Regions from separate parts of the Paenibacillus lacisediminis genome, predicted to be linked through region 1. Evidence: riboswitches for the same ligand, from Rfam matches in the RefSeq annotation. Region 1 holds a riboswitch; each other region holds the start of a gene.
The links. A riboswitch is a leader RNA that binds a small molecule or an ion and turns the genes downstream of it on or off. The one in region 1 is predicted to bind thiamine pyrophosphate.

Region 1 (5,544 bases):
CCATTCTTAGCCCGCGGAATCCTTTGAGTTCGACAAGCGGGGCGAAGCCGGTGGAGGCGCCAGCAGACGGCGCGGACAGCCCGGCGGAAGAAGCGCCGGTTTCCCCGCCCCTGGACGGAGCCGGCTCCAGCAGCCGCCGCCCCTCCGGCGCGGCTAAAAACTCCGTCCAAACGCCGGGATACCAGATGCCAAACTCCTTCAGCTCCCGGCGAAACTCGGCAAAAATCGCCTGCGGCGGCCCCTGACCTAGCAGACGGCCGTCCGGTCCGAACAAAGCGACCCGGTCGACGAGTCCAAGCGCCAGAATTTCTTCAATCCGGTGTTCGACGATAATTAGCGTGCGATCCTTGGCAATGCGGCTGACGGACTGCCAAATTTGCTCGCGCCCTTCCGGATCAAGCAGCGCGGAAGGCTCGTCGAGCAGCAAAACCTCCGGATCGCCGAGCAGCACCGAAGCCAAAGCGAGCCGCTGCTTCATCCCTTGGGACAAGGCATGGATCGGCATGTGCAGCTCGGGCAAACGCAGCCCGACGTCCTGCAGCACCGCTTCCATCCGGGCTTCCATTTCCGGCCGGGGAACCCCCAGGTTTTCCAGCGTAAAAGCCAACTCCTCATCCACGTAAGGCATGCAAAACTGGGTGTCCGGGTCCTGGAACAAGAACCCCCAGGAGTGGGGCAGACGTTGCGAAGCGTAGCGCATCGGAACCTCCACGAGCTGCGGGATGATCCCCGACAGCACCTGTAGAAGCGTGGATTTCCCGCTCCCGCTGGGGCCGAGCAAGAGCACTTTTTCCCCGCGAAAGGCCCGAAAGCTCAAATCCTTGAACACAAACCGCGTCTCCCCCGGAAATTTAAGCCTTAGATCGCAAACTTCAACGGCTGTTTCCATAGTTAATCATCCAATGCCGCGTAATCTTTAGGATCAACGGGGCGCAGCAAGGTGGTGACGCCTGTCGCTTCTACGGCCTTGGCCAGCCCGTAAGCAAAGTAGCCGGCAATCAGCGCAGAGCTGACGGCCCGCATCGCATATTTGGCGATCAGCAGCCAGGTTTCATAGTCCTGTACATATCCGTAATAAATGTCCGGAATGATGGAACCGACCGCGGCCCCGATTCCGGCCAAGGCGGCGACGGAACCGGAAAATTTGCGATACCGGAAAGCCGCGAATACGAGTTCCGCTCCCAAGCCTTGCAACACGCTGTACAGTACGAGCTGAACGCCCCATTCACTGCCGAACAGGATTTCCACATGGGCCGCGGCCACTTCCGCGATCAGTGCCACGCCCGGCTTGCGGATCAGCAAAAATACAAGCGTTGGGGCCAGAAACCACATCCCGTATACGATTTCGTCGGCCTGCGCAAACAGCGGCGAGAGTAAGTTATACACCGAACTCCAGAAATGATAAACTACGCCAAGCACGACCGACACGAGCACCGTCACCAGCAGATCGCTCAGCTTCAGCCCGCGGCCGCCTTGTTTTGTTGCTGCCTCTTGCATGTTTTTCTCCCCTTTTCAAAAAATATTTTTTTCGCAAACGACAAAAAACCGCCAGAATAAGCTCAGGCGGCAGTCAGGTCACGGGGATGGACACAAAAAAATCCCGGACATTCGATTCTCTACGCTGGCATTATCCAGATCAGATTAACGGTCCGCAGCGGAGTATGCTGCCATCTCAGCCTGATTCACTCAAGCCCCCGTATCGTATGCGATTGTCTTTAACATACACCAACTGCTTACAGGCATCAAGAACAAATTTTAAACATTCACTTTTCAAAACGGACAAAAAGCCGCCTTCATATTGATTCCGTCCCTGTTCTTTGTCAAAATAAGCGGAATAGGCACATTAAGAGTAGGAGGTTGCTTTCTTGGCGGCAACATGGATGAAATGGAGCCTGCGGTTGGCGGAACGGTTCATTTTTTTATGCGACATCAGGCTGCGTACACCCCTTGTCCGGAGTTTCAGTTTCCAATATCCAATCTCATACTCCAGCTCCCACTTTTGCCGCCTAATTGAGACGTCTGATAATCTGCCGAATTTTCTCGATCCCGATAAAAACAACGGCAGCGACGATCACAAATAATATCATATCGAACATGGTTTTAAAAATGACCGCGGGGACGGATGTATTATTGAACGGGTACCGAAAAAAAGCGAGCTGCCTATAGGTTAAATCGCTAACGATATGGGCCAGCAAAAATTGCAGGGCAAACTTCCAAAGCGATTTCATATGATCATTTCATTCCTTTTATGCTTAAGGGTATGGTCTCTCTATTTCTTTTATCAGCATACCTGACTATCCTTACATCCCCCTGTCGCCAACCTTAAATTAATCTTAAGAACTCAACTTTCGCAGCAAAAAATCGGCAGGTAAGCCTTGATTTAGCTGGGTAAAGCAGCAATCCATTCCATTGCCGGAGTTGACGCTGAATCAGAGGCGGACAGTGTCTTCCCGGCTTTTTGGGCTACTTCGTTGATCAAGTCGAGCAACTGCTGTAAGGTAGCCAGCCAATCGAGTGTGCCGACTTCGCCGCACAGCAAATAAAACAAGCCGCCGAAGGAGCGTGCATTGTACTTTGCCGACGCTTTCACGCCAGCAAGATATGGCTGGGGCTAAAGTAGTGCGAAGTGGAGGGGCAAAAAGGTGTAGCCGTTCGATCAGTCCATCGTGAGCATAGGAGGTCCCTTGTAAAACGTGCCGGTGGCATGATCTCTAAATCGCACAAGCAACTCGACCGCTTTGCTGCGATTCCGCTCAAACATGGAAGCACGGAAGAGCCAACGATGAAGAGGGCGCCACGATCCGCCGAGGTCAGCACCATCTACCTTTTGCACCGCATCCGTTTCGAGCAGTGTCACAAATCGACGCCAGGTGAGGGGCTGTCTAAAGGGTTCGTGTCTTGGAGTCTTGGTGTCTTGGAGTCTTGGTACCTTGGTGCCTTGGTGTCCCTGCCTGCAGCCTTTGCACGATTATCCCTTTCGTTCAGAGAGCAGGGAGTAGGGGGTGGGGCTAGATCAAGGGTTCCTAAAAAAGAGAGAAGAAAAAGAGATGAGGAAAAAATGAGGCGGTTCAGGTGAGATTTTCGACTTGATAAAGGAACGTATGTTCGGTATAATGAAGTAAATCGAACGTGAGTTCGTAAATTCTTGATTCGGGGGCGAGCGACCATGGAGGCCAATGCGGGAACGGAACTTCAACCATTCAGCAGCCGTTATAACAGCGAGCAGGCCTGCATGGAGGCGCTGATCGCGATGAAGTGGCCGAACGGCTTCGTCTGCCCGCGCTGCGCTCACACCCGGTGCAGTCGTCTGACCTCCCGGCATATCCCCTTGTTCGAGTGCGGAAAGTGCAAGCATCAAACGTCTGCTTTGGTCGGTACGATTTTTGAAGGAACACATTTGCCCCTGCTCAAGTGGTTCGAGGCCCTGGATTTGTTCCTGCTTGAGGGCGGCATCTCGGCGCTGCGGCTAAGCCAGGTGATCCGGGTCACCTACAAAACCGCCTGGTTGATGCTGCACAAAATACGCCATGCCGTCGGAGAGTTCGATGCCCGGGAACTGCTCTACGGAGACGTGAAGGTGAACAGCGATTTGTATGGGCGTAACCCGTCCCGGTGTCAGTTTTCGCATCCGTATGCCTCGGCGGTCATAGCGGGATGCACGGTGACGGAGTCGGGCGAGCCGGAGCAGGTCAAAATCCGCCTGGTGCCTCATAAGAGAGGAGACGGGAAAAGGGCAAACCGTCACGAACTCGCTGCGTTCATCAACGGGCATGTGGATGTCCGTACATCGGTAGTACAGTCGTTCCCTCTAGCCTTTCGTCTGTATGCGCCCTTGCGGAAAGTGGTGAGAGAAGCGTGGGAAACGCTGAAGAGTACATATATAGCCTTGGGACTAAAGCATCTGCAGGCGTACCTAAACGAGTATACCGGACGCCGCTGGCTGCACCTGCCCGGAGCGGAAGAAACAATGCGGCAGAAGTTACTGCGCATGTGTGTGGCGATTCCGGCGATCCCTTACCGCCGGCTGATCGCACGCCAACCGAATCAGCCCCTTGCGGATGCGGCCTGATCGAGACGCTGGAACGGCGAGGGGAGTTTGATGCAGATCAACTTAATGGGTAGGGGTTAGCTTAATACGGATCAACTTGATTGGTGTGAATTAGCATGAACAGTGCGGGCGTTGCTGCAGATGGAAGGGTTCAGGCTACAGCAAAATCACGGTCTTTTCGTTTCCATTGCGTCTTGTCCTTGATCTCCTGTCCTAATCTCTTGTCTTGATCTCTTGTCTTGATCTCTTGTCCGGTCTGTTTCACCTCCCCTAAACCTGATTCCTTCTCCTAAGCCCGTCTAAATGATCTCGAACCTATCTGCTTCTCCACCAAATATTTTCTTCTCCCGAGCTTGTCTGTTTCTCTGCTACCCTGATCAAACGGGATAATCGTGCAAAGTCTCTGGACAGTGAGTGTTGATCTGCCGCCCACCCCAAGAAAAGAATACTTTTAATCGTTCGGTAGTTGATTTAGGTCGGGCTGATGTCTATAACAATGAAAGACACCTCTTCTGTCCGAATCGTAGAAGCTCGTCACTCTCGCTTTACCAAACAAAGCGGTGTTTTTCTATTTTGCCAGCCGCCTTTCTTATTTCTTTGAATACCTTCAGTTCAAGGACTCAAGCTGATTTTTGCTCTGCGAATATTGAGTTAAGAAAAAGATTCACGGGCGAATGTTAGAAACAACAAGGGAGAAATGTTTATACCACGACGGAGAAGCAGGGCATCAGGAAGGGAATAAAACAGCGGAGGTGCGTAGACAAGAGGTCGGGCAAGGCCTTCAAAGCGGATTGCGGCATTATCCGTCAAAATAGCAAAAAACCCGGTACTCCTTAAAAATCCTTAAGGTAACCGGGGCGCTTTTGTTATCTGATTTCCGACGGGCTTTTGCCGGTATACTGCTTGAATTGGCGGCTGAAAAAGAAAATGTCCCGGTAACCAAGCGCGTCGGCCACCTCGGTGACGTTCATACCGGCATGCAGCAGCAGGTGCTGGGCGCGGTCGATCCGCGATTTGATGATGTACGATTGAACGGACATCCCGATGATTTCCTTGAACTTGATCGAAAAATAACGTGGGGACAACCCAGCCCGCGCCGCCAGGTCCTGCACTTTGTGGGGCAAGCCTGGATGCTGGAGCACGTAGTTGGCTACCTCATGAATCACCTCGTGCAGCTGGTTGCTGACTTTTTTCTCCGTCGGCACCTGGCGCTCCTCGCGCAGCAACTGAATAAGCAGCTGTTTGAGGATGAGCCGCGCTTCCTCTTCGGCGGCGTAAGCCTTCACCAGAAACAGGCGGACATAACGGGACAGCATGTATTCAAAATCGAGGGTATCTTCAAGCACGCGGTAAGGTCCCGGCACTTCGCTCACCGGTTCATTGACGTCGAAATGGATATACGTGAGGATAAGCGGACGCTGCGGATTATGCGTGGCGCTCGTATGGTCCCCTTTCCGGAAAAGAAAGCAGCTTCCTTTGCTGACGGGAATCGGCTG
Region 2 (5,544 bases), on a different contig from region 1:
CAGGACGGAGCGTTTATTTTCCTCCCACATTTCCAGCAGCCAGCGCTGCATGTCGCTGCGCGTCAAGGCATCCAGCGCGCTGAAAGGCTCGTCCAGGCACATGACCTCCTGGGGAGCAAGCAGTCCCCGCAGGAAGGAAGCGCGCTGCTGCATACCGCCGGACAGCGTATGGGGATATGCTTTTTCAAAGCCGCCCAGTCCCGCTTTGCGCAGCCATTCCCGTATCTCTCCTCGCGCGCCCGCGCGCTTCATTCCGGCGATCTCCCGCGCGAGCACGACGTTATCCTCGATGCTTCGCCACGGGAAAAGCGCCGGCTGCTGCGGCACATAGCTAATGTGGCCGCGTTGTCCAGTCACCTTGCCGCCCTGTAGATAGACCTCTCCCTGATCGGGGGCGGTTAAACCGCCGATAATGTGGAACAAGGTGCTTTTGCCGCAGCCGGACGGGCCGATGATCGAGACGAACTCGCCGGCATGTACCTCCAGCGAAATATCGCGCAGCACGGGGACCTCCTTGCGCCGTTCACGAAATGTTTTGTGGATATGGCGCACCTCAAGCGCTAAGGGGGCCGCCGTTTTTTCTCGGGTATGAATATTCATGCGAGCTAATCCCCTTTCTGCTTGTAGCGGACCAGCCATTTTTCGAGCAGGGCGACGCAGACGAACATGGCCAGGCTGATCACAACGATAATGGCGATGGCGACGAAAATTTTATCTGTGCGAAACGATGACTTTTGCAGCAGCATATAGTAGCCGATCCCCTTGTCCGCGCCGATCCATTCGGCGATGACGGCTCCCATCACGCTGTAGGTCGCGGCGATTTTTACGCCGGAAAGGATGGCGGGAAGGGCATAGGGGACTTCCAGTTTGCGAAAAATCTGGCCTTTGGATGCCCCGATCATCCGCATATAGTTCAGCATCACCCGGTCCGTCCGGTTCAGTCCGTCCATGGCGGCAACGGCTACGGGGAAAAAACAGACCAGCGTAATGACGATGATTTTGGGCAGCATGCCGAAGCCAAACCAGATCATAAGCAGCGGGGCCAGCGCGATGCTGGGCACGTTTTGGCTCAAGATGATCAGCGGATAAAGCGATGCTTTCAGAAACGGTACATAATGCAGCACAAAAGCAACCAGCAGACCAACCAGCGTGCCGATGGCGAATCCGGCCAGCATCAGGCGCAGCGTGGCGAAGGTGTGCTCCTTTAGACCGGCTGATTCGGCAGCCGCTTCGCGGCCGATGTCAAGCGGGCTGGGCAAAATCCATTGATCAATATTGAACCAGACCGTGGCCCCTTGCCAAATGAGCAAAAACAGGATGACCGCCGTAAGCGGCGGCCATACGCTGTTCCACAGGCTGCGGAAATTCATGGACGGTATTTCTCGGTCAGCTTATCCATGCTGACGCCCTGCGGGTTGTAAGAAATTTTAATCTGCGAAATGATCCCCGTACTGCCGAACTCGATGACCGCTTCGTTCATCTTTTTGACGATGGCCAGCAGCTCGTCCAAATCGCCCTCCATCGTGGTCTCCAGCGGATTCACCTGATATTTGACCCCGGAGGCCTGAATGACCTCGATCGCGCGGTCGACATACGGAATAACGTCTTCGCCGTGGGGCGTTTTCGGAATGATCTGAATACTGAGCAGTGCATTTGGCATAAATTTAACATCCTTTCTCGGTTTTATTTCTCTTTATTTACTCGGCGGCAGGCAAAAATTCGTTTGTAAACGCGGCGTCGACTTCAAGCGGCTTCTCCAGCAGCCCGCGCTCGTGCATCCAGTCGGAGTAGTTCTGCCATACTTCCTTCTTCTGTTCGCCCCAGCGGGCCGCGTCATCCTGGTATTTCGGGCTAAGCCATTTCTGGCTGGCGACGACCAGGTCATGGTCGAGTTCAGGCACGGCCTTCAGCAAAATTTGCGCCGCTTCCTCGGGATGATCGATGGCGTAATTGTATCCTTTGGACACGGCGCGCATAAACGATTTGACCAGCTCGGGATCGTTTGCGATCGTCTTCTCGTTCGTCACGATCACGGGTGTGTAATAGTCGAGCTTATCCGAGTAGTCTTTGACGTACAGCATATCAAGCGGTTCACCCCGAAGCTCCGCTTCAATGCCGGTCCAGGCGTAAAAGATCCAGGCGAAGTCGATGTCGCGCTTCACGGCGGTGAAGTAGTCGGCATCCCCGATGTTGAGGAATTTGACTTTGCTGACGTCGGCGCCTTCCTGGTCCATGATGGATTTCATGACGGCTTCTTCTACCGGAGAGCCCCATCCGCCGTACGTTTTGCCTTCAAAATCTTTCGGCGATTTGATGTTTTTGCCGGCCGGAGCGGCGAAACCGGAGGTGTTGTGCTGAATGACGGCCGCGATCGATACGAGCGGAACGCCTTGCATCCGGCTTTGCGTGACGTTCTCCTGCACGCTGACGCCAAACGGCACCTCACCGGAAGCGACCATAGCTTCTGCGCCGCCGGCGCCCGGGAGCACGATATCCACGTTCAGGCCTTCCTCCTTAAAATACCCCAGTTCTTTGGCGACGTATAAGCCGGTGTGGTTCGTATTGGGGCTCCAATCGAGCACGAGCTTAACGCCGCGCGGCGCCTTGGCCCCTCCATTGTCCGCGGCGGCACCCGCGGCTGGATTGCCTTCGCTGCCGCCGCCAGCTTGGCCGCCGCAGCCGGCCAGAACCAGCAGGAGGCAGGATAGGACCGCCACGAGGGAAGCCCGCATGTTTTTCTTCACAGCAAATTCTCTCCCTTTTTATCGTTAAATTTCCGCAGTTTGTTCATTTATAACCTGGATACGTCCGAAAGCTTCCGGACGTCAGGTCCGGACAACAAAAAAACGTCCCGGTCGGGACGCTGATAGGCTGGCGGAATGAAATTCATTAACATGTTTCATCCATAACGCTCCCTACGCTGGCATTATCCAGATCAGGTTAAGGGTCAGTATCTTGATGGGATACAATCTCAGCCGGCCGATTCCAGCACCCCTGAACTATTCAACTGCGGATTTCACTAGTCATTATAATTTCCCGCGGCCCGTCTGTCCAGCTTGGCAAAGGGAATTGGCTTGAAATATCAGGAGATTTGCGTTTTATTTGGTAAACCGTTATAATTAAATCAGCTTATGATTTGAGAACGCAATATTCACACATTGGAAAGAGTGTCACTATATAAATGGAACTTTTTTCAATGTGTGAATTTTTTTAAGATAGGCATCACGCTCTTGGTGCGCCCATTTTGCGCCAGGAGCCGTTTTTATTCAGCTCATATAAGCGGCCTTGGCCGCATGCCGAATTGGTTGACCAACATCCATTTTGAGGAGGAAAAAGATGAGCTACCGTAAAAAACCGCTGGAGGAAATTCCCGAGGAGAACACGCCGGTCTGGTCTTGCATCAGTGAGGATTGCAATGGCTGGATGCGGGATAATTTTACGTTTGACTATACGCCGGTGTGTCCGTTATGCTCTTCTGAAATGGAGAAGGGGATGAAGATGCTGCCTCAACTGAAGAACCCCACATTCGATCCGAGAACGTCTTCTTAAGCGTAATCCGATAAATACCTTGCTTGCCCCAAACAGCCGCATTCGCCCCAAAGCGAATGCGGCTGTTTGCCGTTTTGCGGCAACCGGGAGAAAAAGATTGCATCTCTATTTAAAATCTAATATGTTGGAGGTACTACACGAAAAACAACCAGAAGGGGGGAATTGCCCGCCTATGCATGGAAATTACAAGGTGGCATCACAGGTTTTCGACATTCCCTCCGGAAGCAAGCAAAGAAAATTCGCGGTTTTTCTGGCCATTTTGATCGTGGCCGTATCGATAGCGGCGATTTCGCTCGGCATAAGAAATTCGCCCGGGTTGGAGCTTTTTTTTGCCGCTGCCATCGCTTGGCTTATATTCGGGGATCTGCTGACCGCTTTTATCGCCTACAGCCAATACCGGGCGTCCGGGATTCCGTCGCTGCTGGTATTATCCTGCACCTACCTGTTTACCGGAATCATTACCACCGCGCATATTATTACGTTTCCGGGGCTGTTTTCCGATGCCTGGTATTTCGGCGAACGCAGTCAGGCTGCGGGATGGTTGTGGGTGTTTTGGCACAGCGGATTTTCTTTGGGGATTTTGCTGTACGTTTTCACGCAATCGATATGGCCGAAGCCAATCGAGAAAAAAGAGCATATTTTCAATTGGGGCGTGGCGGGCATTTCGTTTACTTTGCTGCTTGCGCTTGGCTTTATTGAATTGTCGGTCCTTGGAGAGGGGACGCTGCCCGAAATTATAGGCCATGGCGATTACCGGCAGTTAAATTCGTCCGGGCTTGGCCCTGCCGTATGGCTGCTGAACCTGGCGGCACTGCTAGTGATGGCCTGGAAAAACAAAGGCCACACGGTGCTGCACTTGTGGCTGACGGTGGCGATCGTTGCGCTTATGATGGACGTGACGCTGACCTTGCTGGCCGGCACCCGGTTTTCGCTCGGCTGGTACATGGCCAAAATCAACTCGGTCATTGCGGCAATGGTCGTAATCTGCTCGGTGGTGAACGAGGTGAACCGGCTGTTTATCCGGCTTTCGGAACAGCACCGGCAATTGATTGAGTCCGGCTTCGAGCTGGAGAAAGCCAACGAGAAATTAACCCGGCTGACCCAGTTGGACGGATTGACCGAAATTCCGAACCGCCGCCGTTTTGATGAGATTTTGTCTCGGAAAATGGTCTCGCCGGGGGATAGATCGGCGCCCTTGTCGTTGCTTATCATCGATGTGGATTGCTTTAAAGCCTACAATGATCACTATGGGCATCAGGGTGGAGACGAGGTGCTGCGTTCCATCGCCCAAACGATCCACAAACGGGTGCAAGCGCTGGGCGGGTTTGCGGCGCGTTACGGCGGGGAGGAGTTTGTCGTGATCTTGACGGATTGCGGTGCCCGCGAAACCCGGAATATAGCGGAGAAGCTTCGCAGGGCGGTGTCCGGGTTGGCCATCCCCCATGAAGTTTCCGCGATTTCCGGGTGCGTCACGATCAGCATCGGGGGCTGCTGCATATCGCCGCTTGATCCGGTGAGCGGGCAGGAATTGATCGGCTGCGCCGACCGCTGCTTGTACAAAGCGAAGGAGGCGGGCCGCAACCGGTCTGTGGTTGAAGACTGGACGGACTCGCAGCCCGCGGAGCTTTAATTGGAATTGGAAGGGCTGTCAGGGCCTGCCGTCATGGCGCGGTATTGCTTCAGCATAAACAGCCGCCAGCGGATAATCATCCCGTAGGCCAGCAGAAAGAAAACGGCGCCGGTCTGAAGCACGGAGATATATTGCTCCACCGCTTCGTGAAGCAGCATGCGCACAGCGAGCAGGCCGATCAGAATAAAAATAAAGCTGCGCGAGCGCTGGGCATAGACCTGGCCGTCCACCTTCTCGAATTTCGTGGTCCGGATGAGCGGATAGGAGAACAGCAGCCAGCCGAGCGCAAAGGCGATGATCCCCCAAGTGACGGGAATATGCGTCTCGGGAACGACGAACATCATAAACCCGGTCGTCATGCCGAG
Region 3 (5,544 bases), on a different contig from region 1:
CAGCAGATGCTAAATTGCGACTCTTATGATGAATTTGCCCGCATCCTGATTAGAGCAGCCGATTTCCGCTAGCAGCGGAAAAGGAATGCATACAGATATGTTATGAAATCGTATACACTGAGTTTGCAAGAGACAGAGATATTATTTACGAGGTGATAGCTGTGGATGAGTATCAGGAAATCATAATGGAGATCATTACAAATTCAGGTGTCGCCAAAAGCAAGGCGATGGAGGCCATCCTTCTCGCCCAAAAGGGGCAAACCGAACAAGCTGAAGCCTGTCTTCAAGAAGGCAAAGACGAACTGGTTAAAGCGCATAAGGCGCAAACCCGTTTGATTCAGGCGGAAGCAGGCGGAACCGCCCATGAAGTTACACTGCTGATGGTGCATGCCCAGGATCATCTGATGTCGGCGATCACGACGCGGGATTTGGCCGAACATATCGTGGAGCTTTACAACAGACTAAATAACCTGTAAGAGGAGGACAAACAATGAAACAAATTACGTTGGTTTGTGCGGCGGGAATGTCGACAAGCATGCTTGTACAGAAAATGAAGAAGGCCGCGGAGGCGCAAAATCTTGAAGTTGAAATCAGAGCTACTTCCGAAAGTTCTTTTAAAGAGTACGCGGACAAAACGGACGTGCTATTGATCGGACCGCAGGTCGGTTACCTGGAAGGCGATTTCAAAGCAAAGTATGAACCTCAAGGCATCAAAGTGAGCGTTATTAATACGATGGATTACGGGATGATGAACGGAGAAAAAGTGCTTGCCGACGCATTGGCCCTTTAAGATTTCAGCGCTTAATCCTAATAAATGGAAGCGTTCTCTAGCATCTCATTATGAAGCCTGGAGCAGGAGTTGAAAATAATGAACAATCAACCAAAGTTCTCGCACAAACTGCAAAGAGCGGCCGGGAAAATTCAGCAAAACCGTTATATGAGCGCCATTTCCAACGGGCTGATGTCCACCCTTCCATTCTTGATCATCGGCGCCTTCGCCACGCTTTTCTCCGCGCTGGCATGGGAGCCTTATCAAAACTTCATCGCACCGGTGAAAGGCATAATCGGCCTGGCCTCGACGATGACGACCGGAATTATCGCAGTGTACGCGGTATTCTTCATCGCTTACAGGCTGGCACAAGCTTTCGACAAGGATCCGCTGCTTCCCGCGGCTACCGCCTTGCTTTCGTTTTTAATCGTCACCCCCGTTCAGACTTTTGATACGGTACGGGCGTTGCCGATGCAATGGCTGGGGGCGCAGGGTTTATTCGTCGCCATGATCGTCGGCCTGCTCGCCTCGCGCCTGTACATCTGGATTGTCGACCGCAACTGGACGATCAAAATGCCTGACAGTGTTCCGCCAACCGTGGTTAAAACCTTTTCCGGACTGATTCCCGCCATTCTGGTGGCTCTGTTGTTCGTCATTGTGGCCGGCGTATTCATGCAAACTTCCTTCGGCACGGTCCATGACTTTATCTACACGTATCTGCAGTTGCCGCTGGAAGGACTTGGCGGATCGCTGGGGGCTTTGATCGCCGCGGTGCTGATTATGCAGGCGCTATGGATGTTCGGCATCCACGGAGCCATCGTTACTCTGGCGATCGTAAAACCGATTTGGATGAGCCTGGATTTGGCCAACCTGGAGGCGTTTCAAGCCGGAGCTCCGCTGCCGAACGTTATCGGCGTGGCTTTCTGGTCCATCTTCTGCAATTACGCACCGATGCTTGGTTTTACCCTGCTGCTGGTGTTTATGGCCAAAAGCAAGCAGCTGCGCACCATCGGCAAGCTGGGCCTTCCGGGAACCTTTTTCTCGATTCACGAACCGCTGATCTTCGGCATCCCGGTCGTATTGAATCCCATACTGGCCATTCCGTTTGTCGCAGCTCCCCTTGTGTGCGCAGTGCTCGGATACGTGGCCACCACCATCGGCCTGCTGCCGGCGCCAATTGGAATTTATCCGCCATTTGGGACACCGATTGTTGCGCTTGGTTTTATTGAAGGCAGCTGGAAATTGGCCGCGGCGCAGCTGGTGCTGATTCCGATTTGTATGCTGATCTACTATCCGTTCTTCCGGGCGCTGGACAAACAGCTCCTGAACAAGGAACGCGAAGCTGAGGAAAAGAATAAGCAAGAGGGGTCCGATGTGGCTACAGTAAGTCCGGTTTCCCTATAATAGTATGTAAAGAGAGACACCACGAAAAACGGCGGGAATTTTTAACCATCCGCCGTTTTTCGCCATTACGATAGCTGGAGTGAGAACCGATGATCAAACTGGGAATATCCGCAAACAAACGTTATTTCGTGCATGAGGGCGCGCCTTTTTTCTATTTGGCCGATACTGTCTGGAGCGCCTTTACCAATATTACCCTGGAGGAATGGGCTTACTATCTGGATTACCGCAAACAGCAGGGTTTTAATGTGCTGCAGATGAATTTGCTTAGGCAATGGGATGCCAGCGGCAGTGAGCTAAAGTTTGAACCTTTCGCCAGCGATGCGGGCGGCGGTTACAACTTTTTTGAATTCAACGAGTCCTATTTCGACAGAGCGGAAACGATGGTGCAAATGGCTGTAGATCGAGGCTTTGTCCCCGCGCTTGTCCTGTTATGGTGCAATTATATCCCGGATACCTGGGCTTCCAAGCTTCGTGAAGAGAAGAAGATGCCGCTGGAAGCGGTGGAGCCCTACGTCCGTTATGCAGCCAACCGGTTTTCCAAATATCATCCGATTTATGTGGTCAGCGGGGATACCGATTTTCCTTCCGAACGCGCTAAGCAATATTACTTAACCGCGCTGCGTGCCGTGAAACAGCATAGTCCGCAGTGTTTGACCACCCTGCATATCCAAGGCAGGCTGGCGATGTTGCCCGATGAATTTTCCGCCAATCCCGATCTCGATTTCTATATGTACCAGTCCGGCCATAATTCGCAATTTCAAGCTACGGCATATACGCTAGCGCTGGAGTTCTACAATAAGCCTAATACCCGGCCTACGATCAATTCCGAACCGTGTTATGAGCAGATGGGCTATAGCCGCCGGGTTTATGGCCGCTTTACCCGGGCCGATGTGCGCAAAGCCGCCTGGCAAAGCCTGCTTTCCGGGGCCGGAGCGGGAGTGACCTACGGGGCGCATGGGATTTGGAGCTGGCATCGGAAAGGCCAGCGCTTCGGCGTGACCGGCGAAGGCTTCGACAGCCCTTACGATTGGCGGTCCGCGCTCCAATTTGAAGGAGCCTGGGATTACGGTTTTGCCAAACGGCTGTTTGAGCTATACGAACTGACCGATTTACGCCCCTGGAACATTGTGCTGAAAAACACGGAGGAAATTCGCGCGGCCGCCACCGCCGACTTCACCAAGGTAGCCGTTTATGTGCCGGTCAACACCGTGCTGAAGTTGGATGCCGACCTTAGCGAATACGAATTTACGCTTATTGACCTGGAGCATCGGCGGTTCGCGCTCCCTCAAGTTACCGTTCGGGAGAACATCACGATCATTGAAATGCACGATTTCGAGGCTGATGTTTTATTGATCGGCAGCAAAAAATGATTTTGTTCACCATGAATGATTGTTATTTTGTGGATAATCATGTATATTGTAAAATGTAAATAAATCGCATATGGAATCGACACTAGGGGTGCCGCAAGGCTGAGACGAATGCAAATTCGGACCCTTTGAACCTGAACTGGTTAATACCTGCGTAGGGAAGTGGAGAGTTAAGAATGGATTGATGCCTGTCATGGCTTATTTCCCGTTATTGTTCTTAGCCGCCCTCCTGAAGGAGGGCGGTTTTTTGGCATTTATTTTAGCTCAAAACCAATAACGGTAAAAAATGTCGCTATTTTGCTGATATCCGTTCATTTGGGAGAAATAGAGGAAATTTATAGCGCTATTTTCCCCCGTCGCATGGAAATGCCCACGTTCTTGACCATTTACAGGAAAATAAGTACATAAAATGTCGCTAATGGAGATGAACAGGCTAGGGCTCAGGAAATAAGTACATAAAGTACCTTTATTTTTAGCATTGATATATGGAACTAGGAGTGATATCCGCATGATGAATCGTTCCCCATCCTATGCTGCGCCTGAACTTCATCTTATATCGGCCGAAGGAATCCGTGTCCATGAACTGCTGAGGGTGGCGATGGCTGTTCTTCCTTATGTCGATTACATTCATTTGCGCGATAAGCAGCTTTCGGCCAAAAAGCAGTTTGAGATGGTAAAGCTGATGCGCCAAGCGGGAGTACCGCTGGAAAAAATCGTCATCAACGACCGGCTGGATGTTGCGCTGGCCGCCGGTGCGGCAAATATTCAACTGGCTGGCCACAGTCTTCCGGCAGCTTCCGTACGCCCCCTTGCCCAAGGAATGCGAATGGGATGTTCCGTTCATTCCGCCGAGGAAGCGGCTGCGGCCGCGAGTGAAGGAGCGGATTACTGTCTTTTGGGCCATATCTATGATTCGTCCAGCAAACCCGGCCTTCCCGGGCGCGGGCTTAACATCCTGGCGGAGGTCTGCGCTCGCTGCCCTGTTCCGGTCATTGCCATTGGAGGAATACGGCCGGATAACGCGGCGGATATCATTCGCAACGGTGCGCAAGGTATTGCCGTTCTGTCCGGCCTCTACTCTTCCGCAGATCCGGCGGCGCAAGCCAAATCCTATCGCGACGCCATTCATGCCGCGTGGCCCTGAGAGGAGGTGAAAATGTTGCAGGTTCATTTAAATGGCAGGGACACCCTGCTGAAAGAAAATTGCGTTACGGTGGACGATTTATTGGCTGACAGCCCATGGAATAAGGAAAGAATTTTGGTGGAGCTGAATGGAACGGTTGTCCGAAAAGAGGCGTACACCAGTACCCGGCTGACCGAGGGCGATCACATTGAACTTGTACATTTTGTAGGGGGAGGCTGATAAGCATGGAAGATGTATTTCACATTGGCGGCAAGGTGTTGTCCAGCCGATTATTTATCGGCACCGGCAAATATAACCGGAACACGCTGATTCCCGAAGTGATCGCAAGGTCGGGAGCGGAAGTTATTACCGTAGCGTTAAGGCGGGTTAACCCGGACTGGGAGGAGGAAAATCTCCTTCACCATATCCCGCCGCATATGACGCTTTTGCCAAACACTTCCGGGGCCCGTAACGCCGAAGAGGCCATCCGGATCGCACGGCTTGCCCGGGCGGCGGACATGGGCCATTGGATCAAATTAGAGGTGATTAATGATCAGAGATACCTGCTTCCCGACAATATGGAAACGATCAGAGCCACGGAAGTGCTGGCCGCCGAGGGATTCGCGGTGTTCCCTTATATGAACCCGGATCTGACGGCTTCCTTCCGGTTAAGGGACGCGGGCGCTGTCGCGGTCATGCCGCTTGGGTCCCCGATCGGCAGCAACCGGGGCTTGCGCACCAAAGAGCTGATCGGCATGATGATCGAAGAAGCGGGGCTGCCTGTCATCGTGGACGCCGGAATCGGCCGGCCTTCGGAAGCGGCGGAAGCGATGGAAATGGGAGCCGCCGCCGTCTTACTGAACACGGCTATCGCCACCGCA
Region 4 (5,544 bases), on a different contig from region 1:
CATTTCCGCTGCGCTGCTTGCGCAGCTCGCTGAGCACCGTATTCCGGGCAATCGTGTAAAGCCAGGTGGAGAAAGACGCGTCCACCTCCCGGAAGGAATGCAAGCTGCGAAATGCTTTGTAGAACGTCTCCGAGCATAAATCTTCGGCAAGCTGCTCCAATTGAGCGCTTTTCAACATGTGATAAACGAAGGCCAGTATCTTCCGCTGATACCTTCGCATCAGCTCCGAATACAGTTCCGTGTTGCCTTCCTTAATCTCACGTATCATCTGGGAATCGGTCATTTCGGGGCGAAACCTCCTCGCAGTTCCAAATGCTTCTTCCCGTTCGATTCTTCCATTAATTATTACCGAACAGGAGCAAAAAAGTTGCGGTCGTTTATGTAAACTTCTATCCGAAAATCATTTGCGGCGATATACGCTATAGCCAAAATCAAATCATATTATACCACAGAAACCGGGATTAAAAAAATAAACCGATGGTCATTTGTTGAAAAATATTAAAGGCTGTCCGTGTTATGGACAGCCTTGCTTTGCTTTTTGGTCAGTTCATCCGCGCCCGTAAGCCGCCGCTGCGTGAAGCTCCTCCACCGCTTTGCGGACATCGGCGGCCTGTGTAACTGCGGATATGACCGCGATTCCGTCCGCCCCGGCGCGGATCACTTCGCCCGCTCTTGCGGCCGTAATCCCGCCGATTGCGACGAGCGGCTCTCTGATTCCGCATTCGCGCAGCCGCCGGATGAAGCTGGGGCCCTGCGGCTCGCGGGCATCGGCCTTGGATGCGGTCGGATAGACCGGCCCGATCCCGAGGTAGTCCGCGCCGCTGTGAATGGCCAGTTGGGCTTCTTCCACGGTATGCACGGATACGCCCAGAATCCGGCCCTCGACCCGCTCGCGGACCTGGCTTGCCGACTCGTCCTCCTGGCCGACATGGATTCCGTCCGCATCGATCGCCAAGGCAAGTTCAACATCGTCGTTGACGATAAAAGGAACGCCCGCCCGCCGGCAAACGGCCTGCAGCTTTTCGGCGAGCCTCAGCTTCGGCTCCCCGGTCAGCGCGCCGGACCCCTTTTCCCGGAATTGAATCATCGTTGCGCCTCCGGCCAGCGCCTCCTCGGCCACCTGTAGCGGCTCCTGCCGGCAGTCTACGCTGCCGATTACCAGATACAGTCCGAGAAATTTGCGCATAGCCGCAGCGGAAATACGCTCGCTCATGGCCGCCCCCCCTGTACCTTCCTGCGCCGGTACGCCCAATGATTCGTCGGGCCGTGTCCCAGCCCCAGGGCAAGCTCGTCCTCGATCGCCGCCTGGATAAATGCCCGCGCGGTAGATATCGCTTCAGCGGCCGCCGCTCCCTTCGCCAGCTCCGCCGCGATCGCCGCGGAGAAGGTGCAGCCCGTACCGTGCGTATGCCGCGTCATGATCCGCTGCCCGCTAAACTCGGTGAAACCGTTGCCGTCATACAGCAGGTCGACGATCCGCTCGCCGCTGCCGCTCTCGTCATGCCCGCCTTTGATGACAACGTGTTTCGCCCCGAGGCTATGGATGCGTTTGGCCGCCTCGCGCCGGTCGGTCATGCCGAGAATCGGGATGCCGGATAACGCCTCGGCCTCCGGGATATTCGGCGTCACCACCTGCGCCAGCGGCAGCAGCTCCTCCTGCAGCGCCACGACCGCTTCGGGCTGCAACAGCGTGGCGCCGCCTTTGGCGATCATAACCGGGTCGACGACGACCCGGGCCCAGCCGAAGGCGCGGATTTGCCCCGCTACGGCGCGGATGATCCCGGCGCTGAACAGCATGCCGGTTTTCAGCGCGTCCGGGGCCAAGTCCGAGCCGACCGCCTCGATTTGCTCCGCCGCGGCCTCCGGCGGCAGCGGGTATACGTTCCGGACGCCCAGCGTGTTTTGGACGGTGACGGCGGTGATCGCCGACATGCCAAACACGCCAAGCTCCTGGAACGTTTTGAGGTCGGCCTGGATGCCGGCCCCGCCGCCGCTGTCCGACCCGGCGATCGTCAGCGCCTTCCGGACCGCGCCGCTCATCCGAGCCACCACCCGCCGGCGGCGGAGACTTCCCGCTCGCTGACCGCCGCGTGGCCCTTCAGCGAGTGCGGGTGCAGCTTGGCCAACTCGTCGAGGAAGGCGATCTGGAAGCTGCCGGGTCCGGCGGACGCGGTGCGCTCCGCGGCGCGGGACGCGGCGGCGCCGTAAAACGCCAGCCCGGCGGTGCCGGCCAGCAGCACGTCGTCGCGTTCCACCGCGGCAAAGGCGCCCAGCACCGACGTCAGCAGGCAACCCGTGCCGGTCACCTGCGTCAGCAGCGCATCCCCGCCGCTGACGATCCGGCACAGCTGCCCGTCGGTGATCACATCCTCGCGCCCGGTGACGGCGACGACGGTGTTCAGCTTCCGCGCCGCCCGCACGGCCAGCTCCGCCTGATCTTCGCCGCTGCTCTCCCCGGCATCCACGCCCTTGATGTCGCGGCTTTCCCCGAGCAGGTGGGCGATTTCCGCCGCATTCCCCCGCAGCAGCGACACCTTGACCTCGCGCATTATGTGCAGCGCCGATTCCGTCCGGAAACGCGTCGCGCCCGCCCCGACCGGATCCAGCAGCACTGGCACCCCATGGGCGTTCGCCGACAAACCGGCGACGATCATCGCCTCGACCTGGGCGCTGGACAGCGTCCCCAGGTTCAGCACGAGAGCCCCGGCGATCCGGGCCATATCGGCCACTTCCTCCGGCGCGTAAGCCATCACCGGGGAAGCTCCCAGTGCGTACAAGCCGTTAGCCGTAAAATTGGTCACGACGACGTTTGTCATGTTGTGCACAAGCGGCTTCGTGTTTTGCACTTTCGTAAGCAGAGCGGACAAATCTTTTTCCAAGATGCTCATTAAAGTTCAGCCCCTTTCGTTAATGCACCCGCGGCACTGGTTCATCATTCCGCCGCCCCGTCCGAACCGGCCATTCCTCCAGCTTATAAGCCATGTCCCAGAACAGGTACTCCAACTGGCAGCTTTGCATGAAATGATCCGCCATTCTCCGGCGCTCCGCTTCCGCCGCGGTTTCCGCCCATTGGTCGAGGGCGTCCTGGAACCTCTGCGTCACATTCGTCACCCGGCCACCGTAAAATTGCATCCAATCGTAAAAAGGATGGTCCGGGGCCGGGCGGACTTCGTCCAACAGCTTGCGGCCGATTTCCAGATACGTCCAGGGGCAGGGCAGCAGCACGGCCAATATTTCACCCAGGCTGCCTTCATGCGCCACAGTCAGCATGTGGCGGATGTAATGATGTGCGGACGGCGCCAAGGGAAAGCCCTGCAGCTCCTCAAAACGCACCCCGGCAACGGCGCAAAAATTGTGGTGCGGATGGATTTCGCTGTTCAGAATAAAGGAGATCTGTTCGTTGAACAGGGCGATATCATCGCGGCTTTCGCATTTCGATATGGCGATTCCGTAGATCCGCATGTACGCGTTCAAGTACTCGTAATCCTGTTTGACGTAATGAATCAATTGCTCTTTTTGCAGATTGCCGTCGGCGATTCCCCGCACGAAAGGATGCTGATAAATCGCTTCAAAAACCTCGTCCGCCTGCTCGCGCAGCGTTTGCGCAAAACTCATCGTCCTTCACCTCCGGGTAAAATGTGAACTACGATACAGGAGCATCCATGGGACGACGAGCGGCAGAACTTTACGAAGCGGCAAAAAAGCCGCCCCGTAGAGGGAGCGGCTTGAACGCGCGAGGGCTAGTCACATCACAACTTGATCACTTGCAGACGGCGCAGTACCGGCTCCACTTTCCTACGCTAGTACGAACTAGATCAGGTTCAAAGGGTCCAAGATACGCTCTTGTCTCAGCCGAATACGGCGCCCCTAGTGGAATTTCCTATTCGATTCACTATCACTACTTTACCTGGATCTTCCTGGAGTGTCAATTCCGCGTTGCCATGCGCGCCGGAATTTCCCCGCGGCCTCAGCGGAGCGCGAGCCGAACCGTTTTAATCTCATACGGCGAAATCTGCAGCTCGGCAGTACCTTGCTTGGCCTCCCCGGCCGGCCGTTCCATCAGGTCGGTTTCTTGCCAGGAGACAAACGTGAGATCGCTCTCCAGGCGAACCGAACCCCGGCCGCCTTTATATTCGTGGAAGCGGACGATCAAGGCGTCGTCGTCCTCCGCTTTTTTGACCGCGTCGATTGCCACTTCGCCGCTGCCGCTGACGCGCACAGCCCGCAGCAAGGAGAAAGCGGGTGCCGCTGCCTGGCCGCGTGTGGCATACACCGGCTGATTCAGCAGCGCGGCGGCCTGCACGGTCTCGCCCTCGGACCAATGCCCCTCGTGCGGATACAGGGCATAAGTAAACGTATGCTCTCCACGGTCGGCCTCTGGATCGGGATAGGTCGCCGATTTCAGCAGCGACAGCCTGATCACGTTGTTTTTGATGTCATGACCGTATTTGCAATCGTTGAGCAGGCTGACGCCGTAACCGTGCTCCGACAGGTCGGCCCACTGGTGCCCAACCGTCTCAAACCGCGCCAGATCCCAGGAGGTGTTCCAATGCGTCGGGCGTTTGACGTTGCCGAACTGGATGTCGTAGTTGGCCTCCGTTGCCCGTACATCCACCGGAAAAGCGACCTTTAAAAGCTGCTGGCGTTCCTGCCAATCTACCTGCGTGCGGAACTCGATCCGCCGATCATCGGCATTTAGAATCATCTGCTGGCTGATCGTGGAGCTCATATACATCCAGGTGAAAGCGACCTCTGCCCGCAGCTTGCCGGCCGTAACCCGGCACTCCTTAAGCTCCGAAACCTCGCTCATCTTCTCCTGATAAAAAATATCGATATCCCAAGCCTCGAACATTTTCGGCTTATCTTCAAACACCTGGAGAACGTTGCCGCGTTCTCCGGGAGCGAGCACCTCGCGGCCGGCGGCCCGGTCGTAAACCGAAGTCAATTGGCCGCGCGCGTTCCAGACGATCCGATACAGCGGAGTCTCGATGCCGTTCGGCAAAACTCTAAACGGCGCCTCAGCAGCGTCACCGCTTCCCGCTGACGCTCCTTGCGAATCGGACATCGCCTCCTCCCCATTCAAGCTGCGGCTTATCGTCTTAAATCCCAACGGCGGGACGTTTTCCACCTTCACCCAAACGATGCTTCCGTCAAATTCGGCGTCAAGCTCGCGGCCGTCGTGATCGCTCCAACGTCCTCCGGGACCAGCGCCATGGACGGCAACGAGGCCGCTATACGTCCAGGAGGACGGATTCCAAACGGTATAGGTCACTTCGCCTTCCGGATCACCGTTCACAGCATCGCCGGTCACGGCATCGCCTATCGAGGCGGTACCGATTGCTGTATCGCCAATCAGGGCGCTTCGGGTCAACCCGCGGATCGCCTGACTGCGGCATTCCTGCAGCAGCGCAGCGGCTTGCTCGTACTCCAGTTTGGAATCGCGGTACACTTCGGGAATCGACGAGCCTGGAATGATGTCGTGGAACTGATTGCGCAAAATCGTTTTCCAGCTTTCGTCGAGCTTCGCTTTCGGGTAGGAGGCCC

Region 2: linked by a shared signal. The riboswitch ahead of ACLD72_RS16545 (ABC transporter substrate-binding protein) and the one ahead of ACLD72_RS04005 (ECF transporter S component) in region 1 are both predicted to bind thiamine pyrophosphate.
Region 3: linked by a shared signal. The riboswitch ahead of ACLD72_RS12420 (thiamine phosphate synthase) and the one ahead of ACLD72_RS04005 (ECF transporter S component) in region 1 are both predicted to bind thiamine pyrophosphate.
Region 4: linked by a shared signal. The riboswitch ahead of tenA (thiaminase II) and the one ahead of ACLD72_RS04005 (ECF transporter S component) in region 1 are both predicted to bind thiamine pyrophosphate.

What each region holds. Positions count from the first base shown of each region.
Region 1 is NZ_JBKIAX020000002.1:141,872-147,415, forward strand. It holds gene ACLD72_RS04000 (ABC transporter ATP-binding protein) at 1-889, opposite strand, end outside; gene ACLD72_RS04005 (ECF transporter S component) at 892-1,497, opposite strand; TPP riboswitch at 1,597-1,708, opposite strand; gene ACLD72_RS04010 (hypothetical protein) at 2,007-2,228, opposite strand; partial or broken gene ACLD72_RS04015 (IS4 family transposase) at 2,381-2,569, opposite strand; gene ACLD72_RS04020 (transposase) at 3,167-4,069, shown strand; gene ACLD72_RS04025 (helix-turn-helix domain-containing protein) at 4,915-5,544, opposite strand, start outside.
Region 2 is NZ_JBKIAX020000008.1:1,012-6,555, forward strand. It holds gene ACLD72_RS16530 (ABC transporter ATP-binding protein) at 1-600, opposite strand, end outside; gene ACLD72_RS16535 (ABC transporter permease) at 606-1,370, opposite strand; gene ACLD72_RS16540 (MTH1187 family thiamine-binding protein) at 1,367-1,660, opposite strand; gene ACLD72_RS16545 (ABC transporter substrate-binding protein) at 1,698-2,732, opposite strand; TPP riboswitch at 2,896-3,006, opposite strand; gene ACLD72_RS16550 (cold-shock protein) at 3,337-3,549, shown strand; gene ACLD72_RS16555 (sensor domain-containing diguanylate cyclase) at 3,740-5,179, shown strand; gene ACLD72_RS16560 (CcdC family protein) at 5,176-5,544, opposite strand, start outside.
Region 3 is NZ_JBKIAX020000005.1:283,210-288,753, reverse strand. It holds gene ACLD72_RS12445 (BglG family transcription antiterminator) at 1-72, shown strand, start outside; gene ACLD72_RS12440 (PTS lactose/cellobiose transporter subunit IIA) at 162-476, shown strand; gene ACLD72_RS12435 (PTS sugar transporter subunit IIB) at 491-790, shown strand; gene ACLD72_RS12430 (PTS sugar transporter subunit IIC) at 869-2,173, shown strand; gene ACLD72_RS12425 (apiosidase-like domain-containing protein) at 2,263-3,543, shown strand; TPP riboswitch at 3,618-3,718, shown strand; gene ACLD72_RS12420 (thiamine phosphate synthase) at 4,049-4,684, shown strand; gene thiS (sulfur carrier protein ThiS) at 4,697-4,903, shown strand; gene ACLD72_RS12410 (thiazole synthase) at 4,909-5,544, shown strand, end outside.
Region 4 is NZ_JBKIAX020000017.1:2,112-7,655, forward strand. It holds gene ACLD72_RS25190 (RNA polymerase sigma factor) at 1-283, opposite strand, end outside; gene thiE (thiamine phosphate synthase) at 548-1,213, opposite strand; gene thiD (bifunctional hydroxymethylpyrimidine kinase/phosphomethylpyrimidine kinase) at 1,210-2,040, opposite strand; gene thiM (hydroxyethylthiazole kinase) at 2,037-2,888, opposite strand; gene tenA (thiaminase II) at 2,908-3,615, opposite strand; TPP riboswitch at 3,776-3,879, opposite strand; gene ACLD72_RS25215 (alpha-mannosidase) at 3,968-5,544, opposite strand, start outside.